DNA from 2 places in the Pseudomonas sp. NPDC087346 genome. Region 1 is predicted to be linked to the other one. Evidence: riboswitches for the same ligand, from Rfam matches in the RefSeq annotation. Region 1 holds a riboswitch; the other holds the start of a gene.

Evidence for each region. A riboswitch is a leader RNA that binds a small molecule or an ion and turns the genes downstream of it on or off. The one in region 1 is predicted to bind cobalamin.
Region 2: it holds a riboswitch for cobalamin, as region 1 does, so the genes downstream of both, cobO (cob(I)yrinic acid a,c-diamide adenosyltransferase) here and ACIOZM_RS03100 (CbtB domain-containing protein) in region 1, are expected to answer to the same signal.

Annotation. Positions count from the first base shown of each region.
Region 1 is NZ_JBIUXX010000003.1:101,451-112,862, reverse strand. Features, by position in the region: gene ACIOZM_RS03125 (phospholipase D-like domain-containing protein) at 1-340, opposite strand, end outside; gene ACIOZM_RS03120 (VWA domain-containing protein) at 576-1,307, opposite strand; gene ACIOZM_RS03115 (ATP-binding protein) at 1,232-2,233, opposite strand; gene cobN (cobaltochelatase subunit CobN) at 2,375-6,223, opposite strand; gene cobW (cobalamin biosynthesis protein CobW) at 6,227-7,300, opposite strand; cobalamin riboswitch at 7,401-7,612, opposite strand; cobalamin riboswitch at 7,799-8,019, shown strand; gene ACIOZM_RS03100 (CbtB domain-containing protein) at 8,139-8,336, shown strand; gene ACIOZM_RS03095 (CbtA family protein) at 8,348-9,055, shown strand; gene ACIOZM_RS03090 (cobalamin biosynthesis protein) at 9,052-9,465, shown strand; gene cobM (precorrin-4 C(11)-methyltransferase) at 9,557-10,303, shown strand; gene nfuA (Fe-S biogenesis protein NfuA) at 10,445-11,029, opposite strand; gene ACIOZM_RS03075 (acyltransferase family protein) at 11,087-11,412, opposite strand, start outside.
Region 2 is NZ_JBIUXX010000045.1:21,008-32,419, forward strand. Features, by position in the region: gene cobC (alpha-ribazole phosphatase family protein) at 1-120, opposite strand, end outside; gene cobT (nicotinate-nucleotide--dimethylbenzimidazole phosphoribosyltransferase) at 117-1,172, opposite strand; gene cobU (bifunctional adenosylcobinamide kinase/adenosylcobinamide-phosphate guanylyltransferase) at 1,169-1,690, opposite strand; gene ACIOZM_RS22855 (cobyric acid synthase) at 1,807-3,258, opposite strand; gene cobD (threonine-phosphate decarboxylase CobD) at 3,255-4,247, opposite strand; gene cbiB (adenosylcobinamide-phosphate synthase CbiB) at 4,240-5,148, opposite strand; gene bluB (5,6-dimethylbenzimidazole synthase) at 5,145-5,795, opposite strand; gene ACIOZM_RS22875 (cobyrinate a,c-diamide synthase) at 5,792-7,243, opposite strand; gene cobO (cob(I)yrinic acid a,c-diamide adenosyltransferase) at 7,240-7,851, opposite strand; cobalamin riboswitch at 7,932-8,163, opposite strand; gene ACIOZM_RS22885 (hypothetical protein) at 8,326-8,910, shown strand; gene ACIOZM_RS22890 (PQQ-dependent sugar dehydrogenase) at 8,977-10,290, shown strand; gene ACIOZM_RS22895 (C40 family peptidase) at 10,425-10,961, opposite strand; gene ACIOZM_RS22900 (C40 family peptidase) at 11,184-11,412, opposite strand, start outside.

The DNA of each region.
Region 1 (11,412 bases):
CGCCTAAAACCGGCGCATCGGCGGTGCCATACGCCAGATGCACGCGATAGTGCATGGTCGCCCCGGGATTGACCGCGTAATCGGCCCAGCGAAATTTTTGCAACGGTGCTTTGTCGCTCGGCGTGGCGTGGTACTGCGGGAACGTATGGGCTTTGCCCGGAAAGGTCAGGCTGTTGAACAGGAACAACCAGGGTTTGTCACCCTGCTGCTTTTCAATCGCAAACCCGAGCAAGCCTTTGCGCCGGGGTTCGGCAAGGTCCATGGCCAGCAGCACACCGTTGGTGCCGGCGTAGGCCTTGACCCGAAAATCGTCCTGAGGGTTCGCGACCAGTACGCGCATGGGTTCACTCCTTGTGAATGGCTGCGCTGGAGCATAGAGCGTCGATGCTGAATTGCCAGATCATTCCGAAAGCGAGTAGAACCCATCGCTGGCAAGCCAGCTCCCACAGTGTTTTGTGGTAGCCACGAGGGCGCTGACAAAACAGCTCTCACAACTTCTGGTGGTGGCCACAAAATCTGGATTCAACACAAATCCTGTGGGAGCTGGCTTGCCAGCGATGAGGCCCGCGGAGGCATCAGAGGTCATCGATATGCCGATAATCCGCTTCCAGCGCCGCAGCCAATTGCTTCGCCCGCCCCAACCGAATCGGCCCGCGCTCGATGTCGATCAACAGCCCCGGACATTCCAGCGCTGTCAGGCCCGACCATTCCTTCAAGCGCCCGTCCGTGATCACCAGCAACCGCTGCTGCTCCGCCGCAAAGCGCTTGCGCCGTAGCGTCAGCCATTGCTGCGCCTGATCCAGCGCCGACAGCAACGGCGTGCCGCCACCCGCGCCCAGATTCTCCAGCCATACGCGCAATCCGCTTGACGCCGTCAAGCCTTGCACCTGCCATTTCGGCGTGGCACCGCTGGCGGTCAATAACGCCAGCCGCGCACGCTGCCGATAGGCATCATCGAACAATTGCGCGAGCAGTCCCTTGGCATCACTCAGCGCTTGATGACGGCGAGTCGACGCCGAAGCATCGACAATCACCAGCCACAATTGATGGGCGGAACGGGTGCGCAACTGAAAGCGCAAATCGGCTCGTGTCTGCGGACGTCCGCTGAGCAGCGTTTCCGGCCAGTTCACCGCCCCGCTGCGTGCAGCATGACGCTTGCCCTGGCGGCCATTGTCGAGTTTTCCGGCACGAGGTCTGGCATTCGCCCCCGCGTCGGATCGGGGGCGAATGCCTAAGGCTTTTTTGGCCAGCTCGGCACTTCGCGGCGGGCGCCGGTGGCCAACGCCGGCGCGGGCATTTCGCCCCACTGGCCCTGGCCGTCGCTTGGATTGCTTTGACTGTTTGGCGACGATTGCGCAGGTGATTGCGGCGCGGGCGGCGACTGCTCGCGACGACGATGACGCAGGGCAAATTCGGCCACGGCGTCGATATCCTGCTCGGCAATAGCCTGAGCCCCACGCCAGGCCGCATGCGCACGAGCTGCTCGCAGCCACACCAGATCGGCACGCAAGCCATCGACGCCGGCAGCGAAACAACGCTCGGTGATTTGCGCCAGCGCGGCATCGTCGAGAGGAATATTGTTCAGGGTTTTCCGGGCGTTCTCGCAGCGTTCTCGCAAGGCTTGCTGCTCGGCTTCCCACTGCGCGCAGAACGCCTGTGGGTCGCTGTCGAAATCCAGACGACGGCGAATGATCAGCCCGCGCTCGCTCGGTACGGTATGGCCGCCAAGGGCGACGTTGAGGCCGAAACGGTCGAGCAACTGAGGGCGCAATTCGCCCTCTTCCGGGTTCATGGTGCCAATCAGGACAAACTTCGCCGAATGCCGATGGGAAATACCGTCGCGCTCAATCAGGTTGGTGCCGCTGGCCGCGACATCGAGCAGTAGATCGACCAAATGATCGGGTAACAGATTCACTTCATCGACGTACAACACGCCGCCGTCAGCCTTGGCCAATACGCCGGGGGAAAACTGTGCGCGGCCTTCGCTCAGGGCGGCGTCGAGATCGAGGGTGCCGACCAGACGTTCCTCGGTGGCGCCCAGTGGCAAGGTGACGAACTGGCCGCTGGCGAGCAGATCCGCGAGGCCGCGAGCCAATGTGGACTTGGCCATGCCGCGTGGGCCTTCGATCAGCACGCCGCCGATTTTCGGGTCGATGGCGGTGAGGTACAGCGCGAGTTTCAGATCATCGGCGCCGACCACGGCGGACAGCGGAAAGTGTGGGGTGTCAGTCATTTTCGATACTCGGTCATGGTCGGTGAAAGGCTTTCAACTGTAGGAGTGAGCCTGCCCGCGATAGCGTTTCATCAGTCAAATTTCTATTAACTGAACCGACGTTATCGCGAGCAGGCTCGCTCCCACAGGGGCTGCGGTGTGTCAGCCATCTTCTTCTATATCCAGCAGCAGATTTTCCAGCGCCTCTTTATACAGCCCCGGTTCCTGCCACATCCCGCGTTGCTGAGCTTCAAGCATCCGCTCTGTCATATCGCGCAGCGCATGTGGATTATGCTCACGGACGAAATCCCGGGTCGCCGGATCAAGCAAGTAGGCATCCGCCAGCAAGGCGTACTGGTGATCGTCGATCAACTGCGTGGTGGCATCGAAGGCAAACAGGTTATCGACTGTCGCCGCCAGTTCAAACGCACCTTTGTAGCCGTGACGCTTGACCCCGTCGATCCATTTCGGATTGGCTGCCCGTGAGCGAATCACCCGGTTCAGTTCTTCCTTCAGGGTGCGGATTTTCGGCAGATCCGGTTGGCTGTGATCGCCGTGATAACTGGCCGCTGCTTCGCCGCGCAAGGTTTCCACCGCCGCCAGCATGCCGCCCTGAAACTGGTAATAATCGTTGGAATCGAGCAAGTCGTGCTCGCGGTTGTCCTGATTCTGCAGTACCGCTTGCACTTGGCTCAAACGCTGAACGAATTGTTCGCGAGCGGCAGTGCCTTCATCCGAGCCGCCGTAAGCGTAGGCGCCCCAGTTCAGATAAACCTCGGCCAGATCCTCGCGGCTCTGCCACAAACGACCGTCGATCGCGCCCTGCACGCCTGCGCCATAAGCACCGGGTTTGGCGCCGAAAATCCGCCAACCGGCCTGACGCCGTGCAGACTCATCGTCCAGACCCGATGCCAGCAATGCTTCGCGCTCGGCGCGCACCTTGGCGGCAAGTGGGTTGAGATCGTCAGGTTCATCCAGCGCCGCCACCGCTTGCACTGCCGCGTCGAACAGCCGGATCAGATTGGCGAAGGCGTCGCGGAAGAATCCCGAGACCCGCAACGTGACATCGACCCGTGGCCGGTCGAGCAAACTCAATGGCAGGATTTCGAAATCATCGACGCGCTGACTGCCGGTGGCCCACACCGGGCGCACGCCCATCAGCGCCATGGCCTGGGCGATGTCATCGCCGCCAGTGCGCATGGTCGCCGTGCCCCAGACCGACAGGCCGAGCTGGCGCAAGTGGTCGCCGTGATCCTGCAAATGCCGTTCGAGAATCAGCGTGGCCGACTGGAAACCGATGCGCCACGCGGTGGTGGTCGGCAGGTTGCGTACGTCCACCGAGTAGAAATTACGTCCGGTCGGCAGCACGTCGAGGCGGCCACGACTCGGTGCGCCGCTTGGCCCGGCGGGCACGAAACGACCGCTGAGGGCGTCGAGCAGGCCGCGCATTTCTGCCGGGCCGCAAGCGTCGAGGCGTGGCGCGACGACTTCGCGCAGCGACTGGATGATCGCATCAACATCAGTCCACCCCGCCCCCTGTAGGAGTGAGCCTGCTCGCGATAGCGGTTTATCAGTCGCATCTGTGTCAACTGAAAGGATGCCATCGCGAGCAGGCTCACTCCTACAGGGATCATTCAGTGTTTGGGAGATTAGTTGCGCGGCGAACAGTTCGAGACGTTCGCGGGTATCACCGGCTGTGCGCCAGACTTCATCGCTGACCTGTTGCAGCTCTTCAGGGCGCGGTCCGACCCACGGCTCGGCCAACGCGCAATCCAGCGGATCGAAACCCAGCTCAAACGCCTTGGCCAGTGCCCGCAGCAGACTCGATTGCGCGCCCTTGCCGTCGCCACGCGGAATCCGCAGCAACGCCAGCAAGGTATCGATGCGCAAACGCCCGGTCGGCGATTCGCCAAAAATATGCAGACCATCGCGAATCTGCGATTCCTTCAGATCACACAAATAAGTGTCGAGACGCGGCAGCCAGATCGCTGCATCGGCGTCGCTGTCGAGCGCCGCGTCGAGTTGCAGTTCGCGGTCAATCTGCGTGTCGCGCACCAACTGCAGAATGTCGCGCTGCAACTCGCGGGCACGGCGCGGATCGAGCAATTGCGCTTCGTAATATTCGTCAGCCAACAGCTCCAGATTACGCAACGGGCCGTAGGTTTCGGCACGGGTCAGCGGCGGCATCAGGTGATCGATGATCACCGCTTGCGTGCGGCGCTTGGCCTGGGCGCCCTCGCCCGGGTCGTTGACGATAAACGGATAGATATTCGGCAGCGGACCGAGCAGTGCATCCGGCCAGCAGTTTTCCGAAAGTCCGACGCCCTTGCCCGGCAACCATTCAAGGTTGCCGTGCTTGCCGACGTGAATCACGCCATGGGCGCCGTAGGTCTGGCGCAACCAGAAGTAAAACGCCAGATAAGCGTGCGGCGGCACCAGATCCGGGTCGTGGTAAACCGCACTCGGATCAACCTGATAACCACGGGCCGGCTGGATACCAACGAAGGTCAGGCCGAAACGCAAACCGGCGATCATCATTCGCCCGTCGCGACACATCGGATCGTTTTGCGGTGTGCCCCAGCGCTCCAGCACGGCGGCGCGGTTGGCTTCGGGCAAGGCTTCGAACATTTTCAGGTAGTCATCCATGCCCAGACTTTGCTGGCATGGACGCTGATCGAGGGTGTCGAGGTCATTGCTGACGCCGCCGAGCAGTTGCTGAATCAGTTCGGTGCCGCTGGCAGGCAGCTCAGCCGCCAGCGGATAACCTTCTGCCTGCATCGCCCGCAGGATATTCAGCGCTGCCGCAGGGGTATCGAGGCCGACGCCGTTACCGATCCGACCATCGCGGGTCGGGTAGTTGGCGAGAATCAGCGCAATGCGCTTTTCGCCATTCGGCACCCGTGCCAGATCGATCCAGCGTCGCGCCAGCTCCGCGACAAAGTCCATGCGCTCTGGCGCGGCGCGGTAACAGACGACATCGGACTGACTGCGCTCACTGCGCCATGCCAGATCCTTGAAGCTGATCGGACGGCTGATAATGCGTCCGTCGAGTTCCGGCAACGCGATATGCATCGCCAAATCCCGTGGGCCGAGTCCTTGCTCACTGGCGCGCCAGCCGGGTTCGTTGTCCTGAGCGCAGATCGCCTGAATCACCGGAATGTTGCGACGAAACGGCCGCAGATGCGGTGCTTCAGGGCTGGACTGGGCGAAACCGGTGGTATTTAAAATCACCCCGACTTCGACCTCATCCAGCCAATCCTCGACCACCGTCAGGCAGCCGAGCTCTTTCAAACTGGCCACGGCAATCGGCAAGGGGTTAAGCCCTGCCGCTTGCAGACGTTGGCAGAAAACATCGATGAACGCAGTGTTCGCCGCTTGCAAATGCGAGCGGTAAAACAACACCGCCGCCACTGGTTGACCGGGCAGCCATTCGGCTTGCCAGTCACTCAGTGCGGCGGTGTTTTTTTGTGGATGGTAAATCGCCGTGCGCGGCAAGGTTTGCGGCTCGGCCCAGCCGTAATCCCGGGCCAGCCAGCGATTGGCCAGACAACGGAAAAAATCCAGCGCGTTGCCCATGCCGCCCTGACGCAAAAACTGCCAGAGCCGGTCACGATCCTCGGCACCGACGGTGCTCAAGTCACTGAGTTCCGGGTCGGGACGGTCGTCGCCCGGCACCAGAATCACCTGCACACCGCGCTCGGACAGTTCGATCAGTCGCTCGACGCCGTAACGCCAATAAGCGATACCGCCGTGCAGCGAGATCAGAATAACTTTGGCGTGACGCAGAACCTCATCGACGTAGAGGTCGACCGAGGCGTGGTTCTGCACCTGCATCGGATTGGCCAGACGCAGGCTCGGGTAATCCTCGGGTAATTGCTGCGCGGCTTCGGCGAGCAGCGCCAGGCTGGAATCGCCGCTGCACAGAATCACCAGCTCGGCGGGGGTTTGTCCAAGGTCGGCGATGTTGTCATCCGACACGAAACCGCCGGGCTGGGTCCTGAGCAGGTGCATGGGTTAAACGCTGAGCGCAGCGCGCAATTGCGCTTCGAGTTGCGCGGCGTCGAGTTCTTGGCCGATCAGCACCAGACGCGTGACACGCGCTTCATCGGCGCCCCACTGACGGTCGAAGTGCTTGTCGAAACGCGTGCCCACACCTTGAATCAGCAGGCGCATCGGCTTGTTCGGGATCGCCGCGAAACCTTTGACGCGCAGGATGCCGTGCTTGACCACGAGTTGCGTCAGGGCGTCGAGCAGCAGGCTTTCGTCAGCTTGCGGCAGTTCGATGGAGATCGAATCGAAGGCGTCGTGATCGTGGTCATCGTGGTCGTCATCGCCTTCACCGTGGTGGTGATCGTGATGGCTGTGACGGCTGTCGATGTGTTCTTCAGAGCCGGCGCCGAGACCGATCAGCACGTCCAGCGGCACGCGACCGTTGCTCGCTTCGATGATTTTCACTGCGGGCGGCAGCTCTTCGGCGACTTCAAGACGTACGCGAGCCAGATCTTCCGGACTGGTCTGATCGGCCTTGTTGAGGATGACGAGGTCAGCGCTGGCCAGTTGGTCGGCGAACAGTTCATGCAGCGGCGATTCGTGATCGAGGTTCGGGTCGAGTTTGCGCTGGGCATCGACCTGATCCGGGAACGCAGCGAACGTACCGGCAGCAACTGCCGGGCTGTCGACCACGGTGATCACCGCGTCAACGGTGCAGGCGCTGCGGATTTCCGGCCACTGGAAGGCCTGGACCAGCGGTTTTGGCAGGGCCAGACCCGAAGTTTCGATCAGGATATGGTCGAGATCACCGCGACGCGCGACCAGTTCACGCATCACCGGGAAGAATTCTTCCTGGACCGTGCAGCACAGGCAGCCGTTGGCCAGCTCGTAAACGCGGCCAACAGCCTCTTCCTCGGTGCAACCGATGGTGCATTGCTTGAGGATTTCACCGTCGATGCCGAGTTCGCCGAACTCGTTGACGATCACCGCGATACGGCGGCCCTGAGCGTTGTCGAGCATGTGCCGCAGCAACGTGGTTTTACCCGAACCGAGGAAACCGGTGACGATGGTGACGGGGAGTTTGGCCAGTGTTTTCATCGCGATGCCCTTTGGCAAGGTGGCGGGCAACGGGACGAGGACCGGCAACGCGGTCGCGCCTGCCAGAAGAGTTCGCCACCGGATCACCCCGCCCGGTTGTAGTGAGAATCTGTGACGAGGCAGGTCTCCTGGCTGACGGCGTTCAGGCATTGAGCCTGGCATTCACTGCGCCTTCCCGCCGGCTCTTTGCAGAGTCTGGCAGTGGCGTGGCAGCGAACATCGCCGTTCACAGTTGCGGGGGCAGCCGCGGCTTGAACCGCGTTCCCTTCTTAGCTTCGACAGTGTCGAAGAACCTCGAATGCGCAAGGCTACGCATCGCTTGGGAGCGGGTCAATGTCCAAGCGAGGTTCGTACCGACTGGAATGACGCCTTCGCGAGCAGGCTCGCTCCCACAGGTAGCGCTTTCCAATGTGGGAGCGAGCCTGCTCGCGAAGGTAGCGACTCGGTTTCAAGACGAACGCCCATGTCAATTTGACTCAAATCCCCCGCCCATGGTCTCCTGTGCGCCTTGTTACGGGTGCCCTTTACTGGGTGAAACGGGAAACCGGTGAATCATGTGCTTTACTCAAGCGCATGTCAGTCCGGTGCTGCCCCCGCAACGGTAAGCGAGCGAAGCGTCAGATCCACTGTGCCCAAGGCATGGGAAGGTGATGCTTGCAGGTCGGCTGAACGCCAACCCCTCGTGAGCCCGGAGACCGGCCCGCAACACACAGTGCGCGAAATCGCCACTGAACATAACAACCCGCGGTGGGCGGGCGCTGTTTGAACCTCTGCGTGCCCGGCTCGCAGGGGTTTTCATGCGCTCTACCTGTCCGCTGACACTTCAGAGGGAAGCGCCATGTCGATCATCAGCAGCACCGGCAGCAACACGGACAAAATCTCCAGCACTACCACCCTGAGCCAACGCCTGATCGCCGCCATTGGCGCGTCGATCCTCGGCGCCTGCCTGGTGTATTTCGCCGGTTTCTCGCACATCGAAGCGGTACACAACGCCGCTCACGATACCCGCCACAGCGCCGCGTTCCCGTGCCACTGAGACCTGCCGATATGATCAAGCGTATTGCGCAAACCGCAGGTTTCACCGGTCTGCTGGCCGCCCTGCTCCTCACTCTGCTGCAAAGTTTCTGGGTTTCGCCGCTGATTTTGCAGGCCGAGACTTACGAAAAATCCGAGCCGGCTGCCGTTGAAGTCCACGAACACGCCGCTGGCGCCATGGCTGCGCACACTCACGACGCCGAAGCCTGGGAGCCGGCAGATGGCTGGCAACGCGTGGTCTCGACCACTGGCGGCAATCTCGTGGTAGCGGTCGGTTTCGCCCTGATGCTCGCGGGTCTCTACACCCTGCGCGCGCCGACCAAAACCTCCCAGGGTTTGCTCTGGGGTCTGGCCGGTTACGCGACTTTCGTTCTGGCTCCGACGCTGGGTCTGCCGCCTGAATTGCCGGGCACTGCCGCAGCAGATCTGGCCTCGCGGCAGATATGGTGGATCGGCACTGCCGCGTCCACGGCTGTCGGCCTGGCGTTGATCGTGTTCAGTCGTCACTGGCTGATGAAGATCCTCGGTGTGGCGATTCTGGCAGTGCCGCATGTACTCGGCGCGCCACAACCGCAAGTGCATTCGATGCTGGCGCCGGAAGCGCTGGAAGCACAGTTCAAAATCGCCTCGCAGTTGACCAACGTCGCGTTCTGGCTGGCCTTGGGCCTGATCAGCGCGTGGTTGTTCCGCCGCAAAAATCCTGGTCAATACCACGCATGACCGATGCCAGCGCAGCGCCGACCTTTGTGGTCGGCCTGGGCTGCCAACGCGGCTGCCCCGTCAGCACGTTGCGCGCATTACTCGATCAGGCCTTGCAGGCCCATCGCATCGACCTTCAGGCGATCAAGGCCCTGGCCAGCATCGATCTGAAACGCGACGAACCCGGATTGCAGGAACTCGCCGCACAATTGGCGTTGCCGCTGTTGTATTTCAGCAGTGAAGAACTCGCCAGCTATCAGGCACGATTAAGCCATCATTCACAAATCGCCTACGAGCGAACCGGTTGCTACGGTGTCGCCGAAAGCGCCGCGCTGGCGCTGGCCGAACAGCTGATTCAGGCACCGGCAAAACTGCTGATTTCCCGGCAAAAGTACGCTCAGGCAACGCTGGCATTGGCCGGCGCCGCATAAAATCCCGATAATCTGCGCCATTGATCATGAGCATTCTTCATCTGAGTGCCCTGTGAAGCGTCACCCTGCCCTGTTTTTTAAGGATTCAACGATGACCGTCTACTTCATCGGCGCCGGCCCCGGCGACCCGGAATTGATCACCGTAAAAGGTCAGCGGCTGATCCGCAGTTGCCCGGTGATCATCTACGCAGGCTCGCTGGTGCCCGAGGCGGTGCTGGAAGGTCATCAGGCGGAAACGGTGGTCAACAGCGCTGAATTACATCTGGAACAGATCATTGATCTGATCAAGTTCGCCCATGCCAAAGGACAGGATGTGGCGCGGGTGCACTCGGGCGATCCGAGCCTGTACGGCGCAATCGGCGAGCAGATTCGCTATCTGCGCGAGCTGAACATACCTTTTGAAATCATCCCCGGCGTGACGGCTACTGCCGCGTGTGCAGCGTTGCTGGGCGCTGAACTGACCCTGCCGGACGTCTCGCAAAGCGTGATTCTGACCCGTTATGCCGACAAGACCGCGATGCCGGCTGGCGAGGAACTCGGCAGCCTCGCGCAGCATGGCGCGACCATGGCGATTCATTTGGGGGTCAATCATCTGGAGAAGATACTCGCCGAATTACTGCCGCATTACGGCGCGGATTGCCCGATTGCAGTGATTCATCGGGCGACGTGGCCGGATCAGGATTGGGTCACTGGGACGCTGGAGGATATTGCCGGGAAGGTTACCGCCAAGGGGTTTCGGCGTACGGCGCTGATACTGGTCGGGCGGGTGCTGGGCAGCGATCATTTCAGTGAGTCGTCGCTGTATCGTGCGGGGCATGCGCACCTATACAGGCCCTGAAAAGCAAAAGATCGCAGCCTTCGGCAGCTCCTACAAGGGAATGATTACACCTGTAGGAGCTGCCGAAGGCTGCGATCTTTTGATCTTGTAGACAATGCATTCATCACAGGAAAATGCATTGCCTGAATCGCAGCGAACGCCTTAGTAGTAAGCGTTTTCTTTCTGCGTGTGGTCGGTCACGTCGCGAACGCCCTTGAGCTCTGGAATACGCTCAAGCAAGGTGCGCTCGATGCCTTCCTTCAAGGTCACGTCGGCCTGACCGCAACCCTGGCAACCACCGCCGAACTGCAGAACGGCGATGCCGTCTTCAACCACATCGATCAGGCTGACCTGACCGCCGTGGCTGGCCAGCCCCGGGTTGATTTCTGTTTGCAGGTAGTAGTTGATGCGCTCGTTGACCGGGCTTTCGGCGTTGACCATCGGCACTTTGGCGTTTGGCGCCTTGATGGTCAGTTGACCACCCATGCGGTCGGTGGCGTAGTCGACGACGGCATCGTCAAGGAACGCTTCGCTGAACGAATCGATATAGGCGGTGAAGCTTTTCAGCCCCAGCGCGGTGTCTTCAGGTTTTTCTTCGCCCGGCTTGCAGTAGGCAATGCAGGTTTCGGCGTACTGGGTGCCAGGCTGGGTGATGAAGACGCGGATGCCGATGCCCGGGGTGTTCTGCTTGGAGAGCAGATCAGCCAGGTAATCGTGGGCGGCGTCGGTAATGGTAATAGCGGTCATGGAAACTCCTCGCAGGCTTGGGCGCAGTTTACGCCAATCATCGCGCCGGACAAAGTCCTAGTATTTTTGTCGGGAAAGGTTCTCGACACGCCTTTGCGCCGGTTCGCCATCAATCCGCGCTTTAAGCCACTGATAGCTGCGTTTTTCTACCCATTCGTAGCTCAACCATGAGCCGACACCGATGGCCAGCACGCACACGACGAACATCAGATAGGGATTGATCCCGTAGCGCCGCGCCACAAAACCACCCGCCGACAGCACCAGCACGTGCATCAGATACACCGAATAGGAGCAATCACCGAGCAATTTGAGCACCCGACTGCGCTGGAAATACCGCTCCAGCGCCATGCTCGCCATCACCAGCACCGCACTCGGCACGCCCC
Region 2 (11,412 bases), on a different contig from region 1:
GACCACCGCGTCACGCATCTGCGTCCAGCCTTTTTCGGTGAGCGCATCGTCGAGACTGCCGCGCAGGCCAGCACCCAATTCGGTCTCACCGTGACGCAGCAGATCCAGGCGCAACGTCATGCCGGACGATCCGCCACTGCGGCTTCAGCGAACGTCGCCATCTGCCCGTGCAGATCGCACGCCAGACGCAACAACGGCACCGCCAGCGCCGCACCACTGCCCTCACCCAGACGCAGACCGAGTTCCAGCAACGGCTCGGCGCCGAGGGCTTCGAGCACATGCCGATGACCCGGCTCGGCACCACGATGGCCGAACAACAGCCACTCGCGGCAGGCCGGATTCAAACGCACGGCAACCAACGCCGCGACGGTGCAGATAAAACCATCCACCAGCACCGCGACGCCTTCCTGGGCACAGGCCAGATAGGCGCCAACCAGTGCCGCGATTTCGAAACCGCCGAGGTTGAACAGGGTTTGCAGCGCATCACCGCGCTGCGCGGCATGCAACGCCAACGCACGTTCGATTACTTGCGCCTTGTGGCTGACGCCCTCGGCATTCAGTCCGGTGCCCGGGCCGGTCAGATGCAGCACCGGGCAATCGAGCAAGGCACAGGCCAATGCACTGGCGGCGGTGGTGTTGCCGATGCCCATTTCGCCACCGATGAACAACTGCGCACCGGCGGCTTTCGCCCGCAGTACGCTGTCGCGACCGGCCTGCAAGGCGAGTTCGCCCTGCGCCTGAGTCATCGCTGCGCCTTTGACGAAGTTCGCCGTGCCTGGGCCGATGTTCAGATGGCGTACACCCGGCAAGTTCAGGGTCGGCGTCACGGTACCGAGATCGACCACTTCCAGCTCTGCACCGAGCTGTCGCGCCAACACACTGATCGCCGCGCCGCCGCTGACGAAGTTGAGCAGCATCTGCCCGGTAACTTCCTGCGGGAATGCCGAAACCCCTTCAGCCACCACGCCATGGTCACCGGCAAAAATCGCGATCCACAGCTGACTTAGCTGCGGCTTGACCTGCCCCTGCAAACCGGCGAGTTGCACCGCCACCGCTTCCAGGCGACCAAGAGAGCCGGCCGGTTTGGTCAGTTGTTGTTGACGCGCCGCTGCTTGTGCAACGGCATCTGCATCGACCGGTTTGCACGGGTTCAGCCACCAGGTTTGAGTCATAGCGCAGATCCTTTCAGAGTCAGGGGCAGGCCGGCGACGGTCAGGACGACTCGCTGACAGCGCTCAGCCAGAGCTTGATGCAGCCAACCGGCTTCATCGACATAGCGGCGAGTCAATTCGCCCAGCGGTACGACACCCATTCCGGTCTCGTTGCTGACAAAAATGATTTCCCCTGGCAATGACGCCAGGCAGTCGAGCAAAGCTTCGCGTTCGGCAGCGAGGCGTCCGGCGTCATCGAGCATCAGCAGATTGGTCAGCCACAGGGTCAGGCAATCCACCAGCAGGCAGCGCTCGGCACTGGCGTTCTCACGCAGGACGCGGGCCAGTTGCAGCGGCTCTTCGATGAGTGCCCATTCGACAGGACGGCGGGCGCGGTGATGGGCGACGCGATCGCTCATTTCACCGTCCAGCGGTTGGCTGGTAGCGATGTAGGTCACGGCCAGATGGCTGTCGCTGGCGAGTTTTTCTGCCAGCCGACTTTTGCCGGAGCGGGCGCCGCCGAGGATCAGTTGGAGCATGGTTCATTCCTTCAAATTGGCGGTGTGCCGATTTCAGCCATCGCGAGCAGGCTCACTCCTACAGTTGATCGCGAACAATCCCTTGTAGGAGTGAGCCTGCTCGCGATGCATTCACCTCAAATCCCACAGAGCTGACGCAACAGATCAGTATCCAGATGCGTCTCCACCAGATCCGCCAGCCGCTCGATATCGCGCTCGCGCAACCCGTGGTAATCCACTTCCTGCACATCACTCAAGCCCGCCCAGCGCAACAGCGCCGCACTGGCTGCCGGCGACTCGAACAAGCCATGCAGATACGTGCCGAAAATCTGTCCATCCAGACTTTGCGCACCGTCACAGCGCCCGTCATCCAGCCGCACAGCAGGGTTTTCCAGCGCCGGGCCAGTGGTCACGCCCGCATGGATTTCATAACCGCTGACCTCAGCCTCTTCCAGCGCCAGACGCCCGCGCACATTGCGCAATTGCTTCTCGGCTTCGAGCCTGGTCTCAAACGCAAGCAAACCCAGTCCGGCACTGGAACCGGGCGCACCTTCCAGACCCAGCGGATCGTGCACCTGCTCGCCGAGCATTTGCAGACCGCCGCAAATCCCCAGCACTTTGCCGCCATAGCGCAAATGTCGGCTGATGGCGGTGTCCCAGCCATTGGCGCGTAAATAAGCCAAGTCGCTGCGTACGCTTTTCGAACCCGGCAGGATGATCAGGTCCGCCGCAGGAATCGCCTGCCCCGGGCCGACGAATTGCAGATCGACCTGAGGATGCAGACGCAACGGATCGAAGTCGGTGTGATTGCTGATGCGCGGCAACACCGGCACCAGCACTTTCAACACTCGCTCGGCCTTGTCGGTCTGGCGCTGATCGATGCCGTCCTCGGCTTCCAGATGCAGATCCATCACATAGGGCAACACGCCAACCACCGGTTTGCCGGTACGCTGTTCCAGCCAGTCGAGGCCCGGTTGCAGCAAGGCGATGTCGCCACGAAAACGGTTGATGATGAAGCCCTTGACCCGCGCCTGCTCACTCGGCGAAAGCAGTTCCAGCGTGCCGACCAAATGGGCGAAAACTCCACCGCGATTGATGTCGGCAATCAGCAACACCGGGCAATCCACCGCTTCGGCGAAACCCATGTTGGCGATATCGCCGGCACGCAGATTAATCTCGGCCGGCGAGCCTGCGCCTTCGACCATCACCAGTGGATACGCGGCGCTGAGGCGCTGATGCGAGGCCAGCACCGCTTGCATCGCGATGGCTTTGTAATCGTGATAAGCGACGGCGTTCATGCTGGTGACCGCACGGCCATGGATGATGACCTGCGCGCCGGTATCACTATTCGGCTTGAGCAGTACCGGATTCATGTCGGTGTGCGGCTCAAGGTTCGCCGCTTGCGCCTGCACGGCCTGGGCGCGACCGATCTCGCCGCCATCCGCGGTCACCGCGCTGTTGAGCGCCATGTTCTGCGGCTTGAACGGCACCACCGCGACGCCCTGACGGGTCGCCCAGCGGCATAACGCCGTCACCAGCGTGCTTTTACCGGCATCGGAAGTGGTGCCCTGCACCATCAGCGTGGTCATTGGTATTCCTTGAAAAACGCTTCTAGCGCTTTTTCCAGACGGGACTCTTCGGCCGCATCGGCCGGCAGTCCGAAACGCACACTGCTGTTATGCGTGAAGATGCGTACGAGGATGCCGCGCCGGGCCAGAAAGTCATGCAGCGTTTGCGCGTGTTCAGTGATCAGCCACTGAAACAGCGCGCAACCGCCTTGCGGTTTAAAACCGTAGCGCTCGAGCAACAGCGCCAGGCGTTCGCTGGCCTCGTCGCTGCGAACGCGTTGCCGGGTGTGGCCTTCGGTGTCTTGCAGACAGGCTTGACCCAATACCCGCGTCGGCCCGCTGACCGCCCACGGACCGACCTGTTCGGCGAGCAGTTTGAGCAACTTGCGCTCGGCCAGCACGAAGCCCAGACGCACACCGGCCAGGCCGAAGAACTTGCCGAACGAACGCAGAATGATCAGCCCGACCTGATTGGCATACGGCGCCAGACTCAGGTGCGGGGTGTTGTCCATGAACGCTTCGTCGACCACCAGCCAACCGCCGCGCTGGGCCAGTCGCGCATGCCAGTCGAGCAGCTTCGCCGGGGTCAGACTCAGGCCGGTCGGGTTGTTCGGATTGACCACCACCAGCACGTCAAGGCTGTCGAGAAAGAACTCGACTTCCTGCTCCAGCACTTCGCGCACGATGTAACCGCTGCGGCGCCAGGCTTCGGCATGCTCGGCATAACACGGTGACAGCACACCAACCTTGCCGGCGCGACGCAAACGCGGCAGCAACTGAATGGCCATTTGCGAACCGGCCACCGGCAGCACCTGCGTTGCACCGTAGTAATCGCACGCGGCCTGTTCCAGACCGTCATCGGTTTCCGGCAGACGCGCCCAGGCGCGCAACGGAATCGGCGGCACGGGAAACGGCCACGGCGCCAGACCGCTGGACAGGTCTAGCCAATCGGCTTCGGCGATCCCGTAATCGAGTGCAGCCTTGCGCAACCGGCCACCGTGCTCAAGCATAGAATTCAGCCCCCACGCAGAGAATCAGCAGCCATAACCATACCCCGCGCTGGACCAATTGCCAGCCACGGTCGATGGAGTCGGCATCGGCAGGTGCGCCTTCACCGAGTTGCGGACGCTCATGCAGTTCGCCGTGATAGATCGCCGGGCCACCCAGTTCCACACCCAGCGCGCCGGCGCCTGCCGCCATCACCGGACCGGCGTTGGGGCTGTCCCATTTCGGCGCCTGCGTACGCCAGCACTTCAGAGCGAGTCGGGTCTTGCCGAGCAGCGCGTAGGTCAACGCCACCAGACGCGCAGGAATGTAGTTGAGGACGTCGTCGATTTTCGCCGCCGCCCAGCCGAAACGCTCGAAGCGTTCGTTGCGATAGCCCCACATCGCGTCAAGTGTGTTGCTCAGGCGATAGAGGACCACGCCGGGCGCGCCGGCCACGACAAACCAGAACAGCGCGGCAAACACTGCATCGCTACCGTTCTCCAGAACCGATTCGGTGGCGGCGCGGGCGACCGCAGTGCTGTCCAGTTCATCGGTCTGCCGGCTGACCAGATAACCGACGCGCTTGCGTGCTTCTTCGAGATCGTCGCCGCGCAGGGCCTTGGCCACCGGCTCGACATGTTCGCCGAGACTGCGCATACCGAGGGCGCAATACAGCGCGAGAATCTCGACCACCCAGCCCACGTATGGCGCCCACGAAAGTGCGGTGGCCAGCAGGGTCAGCGGCACAACCGCGATCACCCACGCGGTGACCCCGTGGCTACGCCAGCCGCGACCACCACCATTGAAACGTTGCTCGATGCGTCCGGCAAAACGGCCGAACGCCACCAGCGGATGCCAGCGTTTCGGTTCACCCAGCAGCGCATCCAGCGCGACCGCGGCGACACTCAACAACGCCACACTCATTGACTCACTCCCCAATAATTTTCATACAGCAACTCATTGAGCGGACGCGCCTGCGCCCACCCTTCGAGTACCAGCATCGGCGCCGGATAGAATTCCTTGACCGGGCCCAGACACAACACTGCCAACGGCTTGGCCCCGGCCGGCAGTTTCAGCAGGTCGGCCAGTGCTTGCGGCTCGAACAGCGAGACCCAGCCCATACCCAATCCTTCGGCACGCGAGGCCAGCCACAGGTTTTGAATTGCGCAGGACAGCGAGGCCATGTCCATTTCCGGCAGCGTGCGGCGGCCGAAAATATGTTTTTCACGATCATCCATCAGCGCTGCGACCAAGACTTCGGCGCAGTCGTTGATGCCTTCGACCTTGAGCTTCATGAACTCATCGCTGCGCTCGCCGAGGGCTTCGGCGGTGCGGATGCGTTCTTCTTCCACCAGATTGCGGATCTGCCCGCGCAGCGCACGGTCGCTGATGCGGATGAAGCGCCATGGCTGCATCAGGCCAACGCTTGGCGCCTGATGCGCGGCTTCCAGCAGGCGGCGCAGCAGCTCGGGCTCGACGGTGCCGCCGGTGAAGTGGCGCATGTCGCGGCGTTCGGCGATGGCGCGGTAAACGGCTTGGCGTTCAGTCTCGGAGAATGCGTTGTCTGTCATGGCCCCATCGCTGGCAAGCCAGCTCCCACAGGGGGTACGGTTTCTTCAGGCAATGCCGCAACCAGGCTGCCTTTTCCCACAGGGGATTGGATTTCTTCAGACCCGACATCGCCCACTGTGGGAGCTAGCCTGCTAGCGATAGCAATTGTGGATCCAGGTGCAAACAGTGCCGCGACAGCCACAGGATTCGACGGGAAATAGAAGTGAACATAGGAAGCCGTCATCCGCCCATCCCGATAAACCGCCTCCGCCCCACGCCCACCATTCGGGCTCAGGCCCCGGGCAATCGGCGTCAGTTCGGTGGTGGTCAGCGAATGGTGATAGGTATGACCGCGCAACGAGCCTTCCGGCAAATCCACCGCTTGCAGCGCCAGCGCCGCCAGACGTTTCTGCATCACCGCATCGCCGCTCAGCAAGCCGACCAGTTCGGCACGAGTGCCCTCAACATCAATCAACGAATCGAGCAGATAAAGCATGCCGCCACATTCCGCGAGCAACGGTTTGCCAGCGGCGTGATGCGCACGAATCGCATCGATCATTGAGGTGTTCTGCGCCAACGCAACATGATGCAATTCCGGGTAACCACCGGGCAGATACAGACTGTCGGCGTCAGGCAATTGCGTATCGCGGATCGGCGAGAAGAAGCTCAATTCGGCGCCCATCGCCCGCAGCAAATCGAGACTGGCGCCGTAGGTGAAGGCAAACGCTTCATCACGGGCAACGGCGATGCGCACGCCGGCCAGCAATGGCTCGGCGACGAGTACGTCCGGCGCGGCGAATTCCACCGCCGGTGGCAGCGCTACCTCGCAACTGCTGGCCAAGGCTTCGGCAGCGGCATCGAGGCGCACGTCGAGGTCGTTCAGTTCACTGGCCTGGACCAGGCCAAGATGGCGGCTCGGCAGTTCGATCCCGGTTTCCCGCGACAGTGCGCCGTACCAGCGCAAACCTTCGGTAAGGCTGCCTTCGAGCAGTTGCGCATGACGCAACGTGCCGACGCGATTGGCCAGGACTCCGGCGAACGGCAAGTCCGGCTGATAACGCGCCAGCCCCAGCGCCAAGGCACCAAAAGTCTGCGCCATGGCAGTGCCGTCAATCACGCCGAGCACCGGCACACCAAAATGCCGCGCCAGATCGGCGCTCGACGGCGTGCCGTCGAACAAACCCATCACGCCTTCGATCAGGATCAGGTCTGCTTCGCCTGCGGCTTCCCACAACAGGCGACGGCTTTCCTGCTCGCCGACCATCCACATATCCAACTGATAGACCGGCGCACCGCTGGCGCGCTCGAGAATCATCGGATCGAGAAAATCCGGCCCGCATTTGAAGACGCGAACCTTGCGCCCCTGATTGCGGTGCAATCGGGCCAATGCTGCGGTGACGGTGGTCTTGCCCTGACCGGAGGCCGGCGCGGCGATCAGTACCGCCGGGCAGTGACGTGGTTGATTCAAAGTTCGACGCCTTTCTGCGCTTTGATGCCAGCCTGGAAGGCGTGTTTGATCATGCCCATCTCGGTGACCGTATCGCCCATCTCGATCATTTCCGGTTTGGCCGCACGACCGGTGACGATCACATGCTGCATCGGCGGACGCGCCTGCAAGTCACTGAGCACCTGATCGAGATCGAGGTAGCCGTGCTTTAGGGCGATGTTCAATTCATCCAGCACCACCAGACCGATCGACGGGTCACGCAACAGTTCGCGAGACACTTCCCACGCGGCTTCGGCGGCGGCGATATCACGCTGGCGATCCTGGGTTTCCCAGGTGAAGCCCTCGCCCATCACATGAAAACGCACCTGCTCGGGAAAGCGGCGGAAGAACAGTTCTTCGCCAGTGCTGTTGCGGCCCTTGATGAACTGCACCACACCGCACTGCATGCCGTGGCCCATGGCGCGGGCGAGCATGCCGAACGCCGAACTGCTTTTGCCTTTGCCATTGCCGGTCAGCACCAGCACCAGGCCGCACTCGTCAGGCGAATTGGCGATGCGTTCGTCGATCACGGCTTTTTTGCGCTGCATACGCGCCAGATGGCGTTCGTCACGCTCGGGGGAATCAGTCATGGGGGAGCTCTCCGTTGAGGCTGGATAACGGCGGGCAGGCACAAGAATAGACGGCAAAAAGCCTGGCATCGCCCACCGTGATGCCGCTGGATGGATCAGGCCGGTCTCCGGGCTCATGAGCGGCGATTCGCCAGTCTGCGCGCCTTCCCGGGTCTTTCGACACAGTGGCTAGATGCGCAGTTTTCACTCATTTACCGTTGCGGGGGCAGCGCCGGGATCGTGATTGTTCTTCGCCTGAAGACAACCCTCACCGGCTTCCCTGTTTCACTCTGTCGACGTGGGTCACAGAGCACCTGAAACAAGCCGCGAAGGTTAGAGGGTTGGGGGTGGAGCGTCAATTAAAGAGGCGGCCATCGGGCGAATAACTGCCGCCGATCAATTATCTGACGCCAATCTTGTGCCACACTGTTACAAGTGATATCAAAGAGCCATGCTTTATCTGAAAAGCACATCACAACAATAAGGATGATTACGATGCAAGGCATGATCATCAGCAATCCGCGCCTGGAATTCCTGCGCCCGGTGCTTGAACGCTGGTTTGACTGTATTGACCGTTACAACGCCGTGCGCGGCGACAGCGACACGCCTTACTGGCACGACGAAAAAGCCAACCTCGGCTTGCTCTCGGCGGCGGCATGGATGGCCGAACTGGTGACGCTGGAACAGACTGCCACCCGCAAACAGAATGAAGACGGCGAGCGCAACGTGCGCGCCGACCTGTTTCTCGCCGGCAGCGAGGATCGCGCATTCATTCAGGCCACGCAGCGCTGGCCACGGGTCAACAACCTGAACCTGACCCAAGCGCTGCTGGACATCACCAGCGACGCCAAACGCATCAGCTTCGCCAGTGATCTCAAGCTCGGTTGCCTGTTCGTCGCGCCGCAAAAGGCTCAACACAGCGCCAGCCCGGAAGAGCTGCAAGACATGGTCGACGACCTGCAAAAGGAACACACCTGCGCCGTCGCCTGGTACTTCCCCTACGCCTACCGCAAATTGCGCAGTGAAGCGGGCAACTATCACCCGGGCATCGCCGTACTGTTCAAAGAGGCGCGCGGTTGAGCAGTTGAACCATCGGGCTTGCGTGGTCCTCTATGATTAGGAATGCATTCATAGGGAAGATCAGTAATGCGCAAGCCCCAGCTCGTTTTCGTCATCGCCCTCGCCGGAGGGCTCGCCGCCTGTGGTGAATCCTCCAGCCTGCAAGTCTCCGACGGCACCGGCCCGTCACCCAAGTTGCCCGAACCGAACAAAACGCTGATCCCGACGGTGAACATTGCTCCGGCGATCGGCTGGCCCGAGGGCGGCAAACCGACCGCAGCGGCAGGCACCCAAGTCGCCGCATTCGCCGAAGGCCTTGATCACCCGCGCTGGCTCTATGTGCTGCCCAATGGCGACGTGTTGGTGGCGGAAACCAACGCCCCGCCGAAACCCGACGACAGCAGCGGCATTCGTGGCTGGGTGATGAAGAAAGTCATGGGCAAGGCCGGGGCCGGCGTGCCGAGTGCCAATCGCATCACCTTGCTGCGCGATGCCGATCACGACGGCGTGGCCGAAACACGCACAGTGTTTCTGCAAAACCTCAACTCACCGTTCGGCATGACCCTGGTCGGCAATGACTTGTATGTCGCCGACACTGACCGCTTGTTGCGCTTTCACTATGAACCCGGCGCGACCGAGATCAAGACGCAACCGATCAAGGTCACCGACCTGCCGGGCGGCACCATCAATCACCACTGGACGAAAAACGTCATTGCCAGCAAGGACGGCAGCAAGCTTTACGTCACCGTCGGCTCGAACAGTAACGTTGGCGAAAATGGTCTGGAAGCAGAACAAGGTCGCGCCGCCATTTGGGAAGTGGACCGGGCAACCGGCAATCACCGGATCTTCGCCTCGGGCATCCGCAATCCCAATGGCCTGGCCTGGGAACCCACCAGCGGCGCGCTGTGGACAGCGGTCAACGAGCGCGATGAAATCGGCAGCGACCTGGTGCCGGATTACATCACCTCGGTCAAGGATGGCGCGTTCTATGGCTGGCCCTTCAGCTATTACGGCCAGCATGTTGATGTGCGGGTAAATCCGCAGAATCTGGATCTGGTGGCCAAAGCCATCGCGCCGGACTACGCGGTCGGCCCGCATACGGCATCGCTGGGCCTTACGTTCGCCGAGGGTAATTCGCTGCCGGCGCAGTTCAAGGAAGGCGCATTCATTGGCCAGCACGGCTCTTGGAACCGTAAACCGCACAGTGGTTATAAAGTGATTTTCGTGCCGTTTGCAGCAGGCAAGCCGAATGGGCAACCGGTGGATGTGTTGACCGGATTCCTCGACAAGGATGAGAACGCGCTGGGTCGCCCGGTAGGCGTGGTGATCGACCAGCAAGGGGATTTGCTGGTGGCGGATGACGTGGGGAACAAGGTGTGGCGAGTGTCGTCCACGAAGTGAATATCTAGCTGTTAAATGCAATTCCTGTGGGAGCGGGCTTGCCCGCGATGAGGCCGGTTCAGCCAGCACTTATATTGACTGACCCACCGCCATCGCGGGCAAGCCCGCTCCCACAGGGTTCGATGTAAGCTTGACTAAGGGTTATGCGCCAGATGCTCCGGCTGCAACACCCGCTTCGCACTCAGATAAGCCTTCTGCCAATACGCCTTCGACAGACTGTCCAACTTCACCGTGCCGCCGGTAGCCGGCGCATGCACGAAGCGCCCTTCCCCGACGTAGATTCCCGCATGACTGACCTGAGAGCCGCCATTGGTGGCGAAGAAGATCAGATCGCCGGTCTGCAAGCCTTCCTTGCCGACATTCGGTGCCTGCATGACGATCAGCTCGCGTGTGGAGCGCGGCAGGTTGATGCCGGCAGCGTCACGGTAAACAAAACCGATCAGGCCGCTGCAATCAAAACCCGAGTCCGGCGTGTTGCCGCCCCAGCGATAAGGCGTGCCCACCAGACCGAGTGCGCGGAACAGCACATCTTCAGCGGCGGGAGAAAAAGCCTGGGAGGAACCGAACACCACGGGAGCGCGAACCACCGGCGCTGGCGGTGGCGTGCGACTGGCGCAGGCGCTGAGCAGCGCTGCGAAGAACATCAATGTGAGGCGGGCCGACATCGTCATTAGCAGAACATCCTGATCTGGCTGCGGCTTTTTCTGCCGGAAGGACAGAAAACAAAACCGCCTGCGTGGGTACGCAGGCGGTTTGCCATCAATATAGATTCAAGATTCTAGCGGCTACGCGGCAAACTTCAAGTAAGACTTTAACTTCACCCTGTAAAGTCTGTGTCTACTCCGTTGCCGGAACCCGTTTTGTCGCCACGAAGGCAGCGACAACGGGGGAAATTACTTGCGAGCGGTGACTACAGTCGGCGCGTTGGCAAGTGCGCGCTTGGCTTCGATGAAGCTCTTGCTCCAGTAGCTGTCACCCAGGTTGTCGATGCGAACACCGCCGCTGCGACGACTGCTGGAGTGAATGAACTGGTTGTCACCCAGGTAGATCCCGGCGTGGCTTACACGACCGCGACGACCATTGGTGGCGAAGAACAGCAGATCGCCCGGCTCAAGGTTGCTG